One region of the Actinomadura miaoliensis genome, then DNA from elsewhere that is predicted to be linked to it. Evidence: riboswitches for the same ligand, from Rfam matches in the RefSeq annotation. Region 1 holds a riboswitch; the other holds the start of a gene.
What was found. A riboswitch is a leader RNA that binds a small molecule or an ion and turns the genes downstream of it on or off. The one in region 1 is predicted to bind thiamine pyrophosphate.
Positions count from the first base shown of each region.

Region 2: linked by a shared signal. The riboswitch ahead of thiC (phosphomethylpyrimidine synthase ThiC) and the one ahead of thiO (glycine oxidase ThiO) in region 1 are both predicted to bind thiamine pyrophosphate.

Region 1 covers NZ_BAAAZG010000051.1:71,798-76,950, forward strand. Annotated here, with positions in the region: gene ABD811_RS32285 (DMT family transporter) at 1-231, opposite strand, end outside; gene ABD811_RS32290 (thiazole synthase) at 391-1,146, opposite strand; gene thiS (sulfur carrier protein ThiS) at 1,248-1,454, opposite strand; gene thiO (glycine oxidase ThiO) at 1,451-2,572, opposite strand; TPP riboswitch at 2,564-2,677, opposite strand; gene ABD811_RS32305 (NAD(P)/FAD-dependent oxidoreductase) at 2,781-3,983, shown strand; gene ABD811_RS32310 (Rv2175c family DNA-binding protein) at 4,089-4,463, shown strand; gene thiE (thiamine phosphate synthase) at 4,639-5,153, shown strand, end outside.
Region 2 covers NZ_BAAAZG010000008.1:55,949-61,101, reverse strand. Annotated here, with positions in the region: gene ABD811_RS09495 (FUSC family protein) at 1-740, opposite strand, end outside; gene thiC (phosphomethylpyrimidine synthase ThiC) at 884-2,635, opposite strand; TPP riboswitch at 2,633-2,744, opposite strand; gene ABD811_RS09485 (NUDIX hydrolase) at 2,752-3,297, opposite strand; gene clsA (cardiolipin synthase ClsA) at 3,506-4,327, shown strand; gene ABD811_RS09475 (sugar phosphate nucleotidyltransferase) at 4,324-5,153, shown strand, end outside.

The DNA of each region.
Region 1 (5,153 bases):
GGGCCAGGCGGCGCGCGGCGGCAGGCCCTCCCGGCGCACCAGGCACAGCAGCAGGAGCGTGGCCGAACCCGCCAGCAGGCGGCCCAGCGCCAGCGCGCCCGGCGAGAACTCCCGGCCCGCGCTGCGGATCGCCACGAACGCCGACGCCCACATCACGACCGTGAACGCCGCGGCGGCCACGGCACGCCGGTCCACCGGCGGCCGGGCCGCCGCCTCTGTCTGTCGTTCCATGCGCTGCACCTTAGAAAGCGGACGTTTCCATGAACCCCGAAGCGTTCCCGCCGGTCAGGGCGCGGGACGGGGGAGAACGTGGATCAGTCTGCGTCCGCCGATCTTTCAGGTCCAGCGAATCTTTCTACAGGGATGCGTTTAGCGATCCTTCATGAAGGGTCAGGCGCCGGTGCTGATGCCCTCCCAGGGGGACGACGCCTGCGCGTAGCGGCGCTTGGGGATCCGCCCCGCCAGCCGCGCCAGCCGCCCGGCCTCCACGGCGTGCCGCATGGCGGCGGCCATCACGGCGGGATGCTGCGCGCGGGTGACGGCGGTCGCCAGCAGCACCGCGTCGCAGCCGAGCTCCATGGCCAGCGCGGCGTCGCTGGCGGTGCCCAGGCCCGCGTCCAGCACCACCGGCACGTTCGCCTGCTCGACGATCAGCTCGATGTTGTGCGGGTTGCGGATGCCCAGCCCCGAGCCGATCGGCGAGCCCAGCGGCATCACCGCGGCGCAGCCCGCCTGCTCCAGGCGGCGCGCCAGCACCGGGTCGTCGTTGGTGTAGGGCAGCACCACGAAGCCGTCGTCCACGAGCTGCTCGGCCGCGTCCACCAGCTCGATCGGGTCGGGCAGCAGGGTGCGCTCGTCGGCGATCACCTCCAGCTTCACCCAGTTGGTGTGCAGCGCCTCGCGGGCCAGCTTGGCCGTCAGCACGGCCTCGCCCGCCGTGAAGCAGCCCGCCGTGTTGGGCAGCACCCGGATGCCGCACTCGCGCAGCACGTCCAGCACCGAGCCGCGCGCCGCCGGGTCGACGCGGCGCATGGCGACGGTGGTCAGCTCGGTCCCGGACGCGGTCAGCGCCTCGCGCAGCACGTGCATGCTGGGCGCGCCGCCGGTGCCCATGATCAGCCTGGAGCCGAACTCCTCGCCCGCGATGACGAGCCGGTCCGCGCCGCCGTCCGGGGCCTCGCCGCCCGGGGCCCGGCCCGCCGCGGCCGTGCCGGCCGGAGTCGTGTGGGCCGTCTGCTCTCGCACCGTCAACCTCCCTGCACGGCGGTCAGCACCTCGAGCCGATCCGCCTCCCGTAGCGTCGTGGCGTCCCAGTCGGAGCGCCGTACCACCTCGTCGTTGAGCGCCGCCGCCACGCCGGAGACGGCGGGGGCGACGGACGACACCAGCTCGGCCACGCTGGTGCCCTCGGGCACCTCGCGCGCCTGCCCGTTGACGATGACCTTGACCTTCATGCCGTGACCTCGAAGCGATCGGGGGTGAAGGGACGGGCCTCCTCGGGCACCGTCCCGTCCAGCAGCGTCTCGGTGAGGGCGTCCGCGCTGACCGGCGTCAGCAGGATGCCGTTGCGGAAGTGCCCGGTGCCCAGCACCAGCCCCGGCAGCGCGGACGGGCCGAGCACCGGCGCGTTGTCGGGCGAGCCGGGGCGCAGCCCCGCCGACACCTCGGCGAACTCCAGCTCGGTGATGCCGGGCAGCAGCTCGCGCGCGTCGCGCAGCAGCTCCCACAGGCCCCCGGCGGTGACGCGGGTGTCGAAGCCCATCTCCTCCTGGGTGGCGCCGACCACGATCTCCCCGTCGGCACGCGGCACCAGGTAGATCGACGAGCCCTTCACCAGCCCGCGCGTGCAGCGCCGCAGGAACGGCACCCGGGTGCGCAGCCGCAGCACCTGGCCCTTCACCGGACGCACCGGTGGAACGGTCCCGGGCGGCAGGCCGCCGATGTCGGACGACCACGGCCCGGCCGCCAGCAGCACCCGGTCGGCGGGCAGCCGCGAGCCGTCGTCCAGCCGCACGCCGGCGACGGCGTCGCGCTCGACCAGCACGGCCTCGGCGCGCCGCCGGACCAGCCGCACGCCCAGCTTCTCGGCCGCGGCCAGCAGCGCGGGGGTCAGCCTGCGCGGGTCGATCGAGCCGTCCTCGGGGACGAGCAGCCCGCCACGCACGCCCGGCGCCAGCATGGGCTCCTGCCGGCGGCACTCCCGTCCGGTCAGCGTCTGCGGGCTCAGCCCCAGCGTCTCCTGGAAACGGCGCAGGTCGTCCAGGTACGCCAGGTCGTCGGCGTCGAAGGCGACCTGCAGGACGCCGTCGGTGCGCAGTCCGGTGTCGGCCCCGGTCAGCTCCTCCAGCTCGGCGACGAACGCCGGGTAGCGCGCCAGGGACGTCAGGCCCAGCCGCAGCAGCGGCTCCTCGCCGTAGGTCAGCTCGCTGACGGGGGTCAGCATCCCGGCGGCGACGGCCGACGCGCCGCTCGCCGGATCGGGGTCGACCAGGGTGACCGACGCGCCGCGCGCGGCCGTCCGCCAGGCCGTGGCCAGCCCGACGACCCCGGCCCCGATGATCACGATCTCCAAGTGTGCACTCCCTTCGCCGGCATGATCCGGATCAGGTCCTGGCGGTCGGCGGCCCGCACAGCCGCCCTCTCAGCCCGGTCGTACCGGACTCCCGCGGTTTCTCGCATGTACCACCCTACGTCCCATTAGTCCGGTCCCGTGTGCGGGCATGCGCGTGGCGGACGGCCGTCCGAAGCGGCCGGAACCGGGCGGACTAAGGTGAGCCTTCATGAACAGGGTGATCGTGGTGGGCGGCGGGCTGGCGGGCGTGCGGGCGGTGGAGGCCCTGCGCCGCAAGGGGCACGAGGGAGAGGTGATCCTCGTCTCGGCCGAGCGGCACCGGCCCTACGACCGGCCGCCGCTGTCCAAGGCGGTGCTGGCGGGCGACGCCGACGACACCACCGTCGAGGTCGACTGGGACGACCTGCGCTGCGAGACGCTGCTCGGCGAGCGCGCCACCGCGCTGCGGCCCGGCGACCCGCGCGGCGGCACCGTCGTCACCACCGCCGGCGAGCTGGAGTTCGACGGGCTGGTCATCGCCACCGGCGCCACGCCCATCACCCTGCCCGGCCACGGCGCCCAGCACGTGCTGCGCACCATCGACGACGCCCGCGACCTGCGCGCGCGGCTGACGCCCGGCGTCCGCCTCGTCATCGTGGGCGCGGGCTGGATCGGCGCGGAGGTCGCCACCACCGCCGCCAGGAAGGGCTGCTCGGTCACGGTGGTGGAGGCCGCTGACGCCCCCCTGTCGGGCGCCATCGGCCCGGAGGTCGGGGCGCTGACGGCCCGCTGGTACGGCGAGGCCGGCGTGGAGCTGCGCACGGGCGTCAAGGTCGCCGCCGTCGAGCCCGGGTCGCTGCTGCTGGCCGACGGCGACCGCGTCGCCGCCGACGCGATCGTGGTCGGCGTCGGCGTCCGCCCCGAGCTGGGCTGGCTGGACGGCTCCGGCGTGGAGATCGACGGCGGCGTGGCGACCGACGCCGCGTTCCGCGTCACCGTCGCGGGCACCCCGCGGTCCGACATCGTGGCGGTGGGCGACTGCGCCGCCTGGTGGTCGAACAGGTACGGGCGGCGCCTGCTCGTCGAGCACTGGGACACCGCCCTCAACGCCCCCGCCGTCGCGGCCGCCACCCTGGTCGGGGAGGACGCCGAGTACGACCCCGTGCCGTACTTCTGGTCCGAGCAGTTCGGCCGGATGGTGCAGTACGCGGGCCACCACCCGGTGGCCGAGCGCACGCTGTACCGGGGCGACCCCGACGGCTCCAAGTGGTCGGTGTGCTGGCTCACCGGCGACCGCCTGGACGCGATCCTCACCGTCGACCGTCCCCGCGACCTGGTGCAGGCGCGCCGCGTGATGACCGCGGGCACGCCGGTCGACCCGGACCTGCTCGCCGACCCCGAGCGTCCCGTCCGCGAGACGGTGAAGCCGTGACGGCGCACGTGACGGCGCCGCGACGCCGGCGGCGCCCGGCGGCCTTCCGGGAAGCGGCGGGGTTTGAGAGGAGCGGGGGCGTGGTAGGCAGGGGGCGTGACGCAGATGCACGCAACCGTTGAGCGCGATCTCGATCCCCGGACCGACGCCCTGGCGGGGGAGTGGCTCACCCTCAAGGAGGTGGCCGCGCGGCTGGGAGTCAAGCACAGCAGGATCAAGCAGCTGCTCGCCGAGCGCAAGCTGCTGGCCGTCCGCCGCGAGGGCCAGCTCATGGTCCCCGCCGCGTTCCTGCGGGACGGCCAAGTGATCAAGGGACTGTCCGGCACGCTGACGGTGCTGTCGGACGCGGGCTTCAGCGACCTCGAGACGCTGCGGTGGCTGTTCACCGCCGACGACACCCTCCCGGGCACCCCGGTCCAGGCCCTCAGCGAGAACCGCGGCACCGAGGTCCGCCGCCGCGCCCAGGCCCTGGCCTTCTAGGCAGAACGCAACCGGACAAGTGCGCACCGGCCGCCGCACGGCCGGTGCGCACCGGCGCGTGACCCCGTGATCCGCATCCGGCCCCCGGCGCCGGGTATCAACCGCAAGACACGCGCCGCGCGCGGACAGACAGAGCGCACGCACGCGCACAACAGTGAAAGGAACCTCCCCGACCGTGTCCAGGCACCTGCCCTCCGAACGCGCCGTCGCCCTGCGCGCCCGGCTCAGCCGGGCCCGCCTCTACCTCTGCACGGACGCCAGGGAGCGGCAGGGCGACCTGCCCGAGTTCCTCGACGCGGTGCTGGCCGGCGGCGTCGACATCGTCCAGCTCCGCCAGAAGGGCCTGGAGGCGCGGCAGGAACTGGAGTACCTGCGGGTGTTCCGGGCGGCCTGCGAGCGGCACGGGGCGCTGCTGGCCGTCAACGACCGCGCCGACGTGGCCCACGCCGCGCACGCCGACGTCCTGCACCTGGGCCAGGACGACCTGCCGGTGCAGGCGGCCCGCGCCATCGTCGGCCAGGACGTGCTCATCGGCCGGTCCACGCACTCCGACGAGCAGGCGTCGGCGGCCGCCGCCGAGCCGGGCGTCGACTACTTCTGCGCCGGCCCGGTGTGGCCCACCCCCACCAAGCCGGGACGGCCCGCCCCCGGGCCCAAGCTGCTGGAGTACGTCGCCGCGCAGCGCGAGGT
Region 2 (5,153 bases), on a different contig from region 1:
CGCCGGCGCAGCTTGACGCGGGGATTGGCGCGCAGGCTGTCGCGGCCCTGCTCGCACGCCCGGTACGCGCCGTCGTGGCTGTGGCGCAGCCGCCGTTCGCGTTCCCCCCACCGGGTCCACCCGTCCTCCGCGTCGCCGGCGCCGGGCGGCCGGGTCAGGGACGCCAGCTCCTCCAGCGCGCACGCCAGCTGCTCCTTGAGGTCCCGGACGGCGGCGTCGGCGCGTCCGATGTGCAGGGGCGGGAAGACCAGCGTGTTGACCGCCAGCCCCACGGCCAGGCCCACCCCCACGTCGCCCAGCCGCGGCACCACGTACGACATGACCTCGTGCCCGCCGACGAGCAGCGCGAACAACGCCGTGAACGGCACCTGCGGCGCCTGGTCCCCGAACCCGTGCCAGCTCGACACCAGCAGCGCGACGGCCACCACCACCGCGATGCCGGCCGGGTTCGGCCCGACCGTCATCCCGACCGGGATCGCCAGCAGCGCGCCGACGAGGAACCCGGCCGCGTACGCCAGGCTCTCGCGCAACGAGCGCGCCACCGTTGGGTACACGCCGAGCAACGCCGCCAGCGGCGCGAAGTACGGCTGCCGATGCCCCATCAGGTACCGGGCCGCCAGCCACGCCAGCACGGACGCCAGCACGGCCTTGACCACGATGTGCAGCCGTCCCCGCCAGTAGTGCCACCGGCCGGGCGTCGCCGCCGCCCGCCGGACCACCTCGTCCACTCGACCCGTCACACGATCCGCTCCAAGCACGCGAGGCCCATTACCCGGCCGGAACGCGCCTATCCGGGCACGAAGTGTGATCCGGAGCGTCCCGTCCGTCCCGGACGCGGCGACGCCCGGGACGGACGGGACGGACGGGACGGACGGGCGGCGGGTCAGGCGTCCGACGGGGTGATCGGCAGGTAGACGCGGCCGCCGGACGCGGTGAACTCGGCGGCCTTCTCACGCATCCCCGCCGCCAGCGCCTCGGACTCGGGCAGCGCCCGCTCCTCGGCGTACCGGCGCACGTCCTGTGTGATCTTCATCGCACAGAAGTGCGGCCCGCACATCGAGCAGAAGTGCGCCGTCTTGGCGGGCTCGGCCGGGAGCGTCTCGTCGTGGAAGGCGCGGGCGGTGTCGGGGTCAAGGGAGAGGTTGAACTGGTCCTCCCAGCGGAACTCGAACCGCGCGTCCGACAGCGCGTCGTCCCACGCCTGCGCGCCCGGATGGCCCTTGGCCAGGTCCGCGGCGTGCGCGGCGATCTTGTAGGCGATCACGCCCGCCTTGACGTCGTCGCGGTCCGGCAGGCCCAGGTGCTCCTTGGGCGTGACGTAGCACAGCATCGCGGTGCCGTACCAGCCGATCATCGCCGCGCCGATCGCGGAGGTGATGTGGTCGTAGCCGGGCGCGATGTCGGTGGTCAGCGGGCCCAGCGTGTAGAACGGCGCCCCGTCGCACAGCTCCCGCTGCAGGTCGACGTTCTCCTTGATCTTGTGCATGGGGACGTGCCCCGGACCCTCGTTCATCACCTGGTTGTCGTACTCGGCGGCGATCCGGGTGAGCTCGCCCTGCGTGCGCAGCTCGGCGAACTGCGCCTCGTCGTTGGCGTCGGCGATCGACCCGGGGCGCAGCCCGTCGCCCAGCGACCAGGTGATGTCGTAGGCGGCGAAGATCTCGCACAGCTCGCGGAAGTTGGTGTAGAGGAAGTTCTCCTCGTGGTGCGCCAGGCACCACGCCGCCATGATCGACCCGCCGCGCGACACGATGCCGGTCTTGCGGCGCGCGGTCAGCGGGACGTACCGCAGCAGCACCCCGGCGTGCACGGTCATGTAGTCCACGCCCTGCTCGGCCTGCTCGATGACGGTGTCGCGGAAGATCTCGTAGGTCAGCTCGGCCGGGTCGCCGCCGACCTTCTCCAGCGCCTGGTACAGCGGCACCGTCCCCACCGGGACGGGCGAGTTGCGCAGGATCCACTCGCGCGTGGTGTGGATGTCGCGTCCGGTGGACAGGTCCATGACCGTGTCGGCGCCCCACCGCGTCGCCCAGGTCATCTTCTCCACCTCCTCCTCGATGGAGGAGGTCACCGCGGAATTGCCGATGTTCGCGTTGACCTTGCAGAGGAAGCGCGAGCCGATCACCATCGGCTCGGACTCGGGATGGTTGACGTTGGCGGGCAGCACCGCCCGTCCCGCCGCCAGTTCCGCGCGGACCACCTCGGGCGCCACCCCCTCGCGCAGCGCCGCGAACTCCATCTCCGGTGTGATCTCCCCGCGCCGCGCGTACGCCCGCTGCGTCACCGCCCCGCCGGTGGCCCGGCGCGGCCGGCGCGGCGGGAAGGCCCCCTGGTCACGCAGCGGATCGGCGGACCGGCGGCCATCGTCCTCCAGACGGACGGGCCGCCCCTCGTACTCGGCGGTGTCGCCGCGTTCGGCGATCCACCCGGCCCGCAGGGCGGGCAGGCCGCGCCGCACGTCGACGACGTGGCCCGGATCGGTGTACGGCCCGGAGGTGTCGTACAGCACCACCGTCGCGCCGTTGGTCAGCGCCACCTCCCGCATGGGGACGCGCACGTCGGGACGCGACCCGACGAGATACGTCTTGCGGGCGGGACGGGCGTCGTGGACAGGTGTGGACACGCTGTCGGTCATGATGACGTGATCTCTCCCTACGCCGGCATTACCCGGTCAGGTTCCAGCGGTCGGCGGCCGTCTCAGCCGCGATCTCAGCCCGGTTCGCCGGGCCCCCGCGATCTGTCGCGCCGACGCTAACCCGCCGCACCCCCGTTGCCGCAACCCCGGGACATGAGGTAAAGCAGCGCCGCCGCCGTCGACCCCGAGCCGATCTCGCCCCGGGCCGCCAGCTCCGGCGCGGATGCCAGCGGGACCCACTCGATCCGCTCGGCCTCCACGTCGCTCGGATCGCCCGCGCGCTCGGCGCCGTCGGCGGTGAAGATGTGATGAACGCCATCGTGCACGCCCGGCGACGGGTGGACGTCCAGCAGATGCCGCAGCGGGCCCGGGCGCCACCCGGTCTCCTCGACCAGCTCGCGGGCGGCGGCGTCGGCGGGGTCCTCACCCGGCTCGACCCGCCCGCCGGGGATCTCCCAGCCCCACCGGTCGGTGATGAACCGGTGCCGCCAGATCAGCAGCACACGGCCGTGTCCGTCCAGCGCGGCGACGCCGGCGGCCGGACGCACCCGCAGCAGATGGTGGTCGAAGCGCCGCCCGTCGGGCAGCTCCACGTCGGCCAGCCGGACGGACATGAAGGGGCTGTCATAGACGGTCCGCTCGCCGTGCAGGGTCCATCGCATGGGCCGGACGCTATCGGGGGCTTTCGCAAGCTGACCGGTAGGGTCAGGATCTAGGGGACAGAGATGCGTGTCCTGCCTGGCCGGTGGGCCCGGACCGAGGAGAGCGAGCGCGTCAGTGATGGCAGTCGTTGGCGGGGGGACGGGGGGCGTGACGCCCCGAGCCGGACGTGGAGCGTCGCCACCCGGTGCACCGGGGGCCGGGGGGCCGCTGCGCGAGCAGCCGCCTCCCGAGAGGGACGACTTCGCGACGGCGTCCGGCCGGATCTGGACGATACCGAACATCCTGAGCTTCGCGCGCCTGCTCGGCGTGCCGCTGTTCCTGTGGCTGGTACTGGTCGGCGCCGACTGGTGGGCGCTGGGCGTGCTGGTGTTCGCGGGCCTGTCGGACTGGCTGGACGGCCGCCTGGCGCGCGCCCTCAACCAGACCAGCAAGCTCGGCATGGTGCTGGACCCGGCCGCCGACCGGCTCTACATCCTGGTCACCCTGATCGGCCTGACCGTCCGCGACGTGATCCCGCTGTGGCTGGTGATCCTGCTGGTCGCCCGGGAGGTCGCGATCACGCCGATCATGCCGCTGATGCGGCGCCTGGGATACGGCGGGACGCTGCCGGTGCACTTCGTGGGCAAGGCCGCCACGCTGTGCCTGCTGTACGCCTTCCCGCTGCTGCTGCTGGGCGACCACGACGGCGCCGTGGCCACCACCGCCAAGATCGTCGGCTGGTGCTTCGCGATCTGGGGGACGGGCCTGTACTGGTGGGCCGCGGCCCTGTACTGGTGGCAGACGCGGCAGCTCATGCTGGCCGGGCCCGCCGGGGACGTCCCCGCCGCGGAACGAACCGGTGGGGAACGAACCGGGGGAGAACCAACCGGCGGGGAACGAACCGGCCGGGACGGGGAAGAACCCACGGGGGAGGCGCCCACGGGTGAACCGCCCGGGCGGCACCAGCACGGCGACGCGTCCGGCGCGCCGCCTCCGGCGGACGGGAGCCCCCCGTCCGGTGAACAGGAGGGAGCGGATACACCCCGATGAAGGCCGTCGTGATGGCGGGCGGTGAGGGGACGCGGCTGCGCCCGATGACCGCCAACCAGCCCAAGCCCCTGCTCCCGCTCGTCAACCGGCCGATCATGGAACACGTGCTGCGGCTGCTCAAACGGCACGGGTTCACCGAGACCGTGGTGACCGTGCAGTTCCTGGCCGCGCTGATCCGCAACTACTTCGGCGACGGTGAGGAGCTGGGCATGGCGCTCAGCTACGCCACCGAGGACGTGCCGCTGGGCACCGCCGGCAGCGTCAAGAACGCCCAGGAGGCGCTGCGCGACGACCGCTTCCTGGTGATCTCCGGGGACGCGCTCACCGACATCGACCTGACCGACATGGTCCGCGCGCACGAGCGCAACGGCGCCCTGGTCACCATCGGGCTCAAGCGGGTGCCCGACCCGCTGGAGTTCGGCATCATCATCGTGGACGACGAGGGCCGCGTCCAGCGGTTCCTGGAGAAGCCCACCTGGGGCCAGGTGTTCTCCGACACCGTCAACACCGGCATCTACGTCATGGAGCCGGAGGTGCTCGACCACGTCGCCGCCGGCGAGCCGGTCGACTGGTCCGGCGACGTGTTCCCCGAGCTCGTCGCGCGCGGCGCGCCGATCTACGGGTACATCGCCGACTGCTACTGGGAGGACGTCGGCACCCACGACAGCTACCTCAAGGCGCAGGCCGACATGCTGTCCGGGCTCGTCGACGTCGATCTGGGCGGGTTCGAGCTGTCACCCGGGGTGCGCGTGGCCGAGGGCGCCGAGGTCGACGCCGAGGCGGTGCTGAAGGGCCCGCTGTACGTCGGCGACTACGCCAAGGTCGA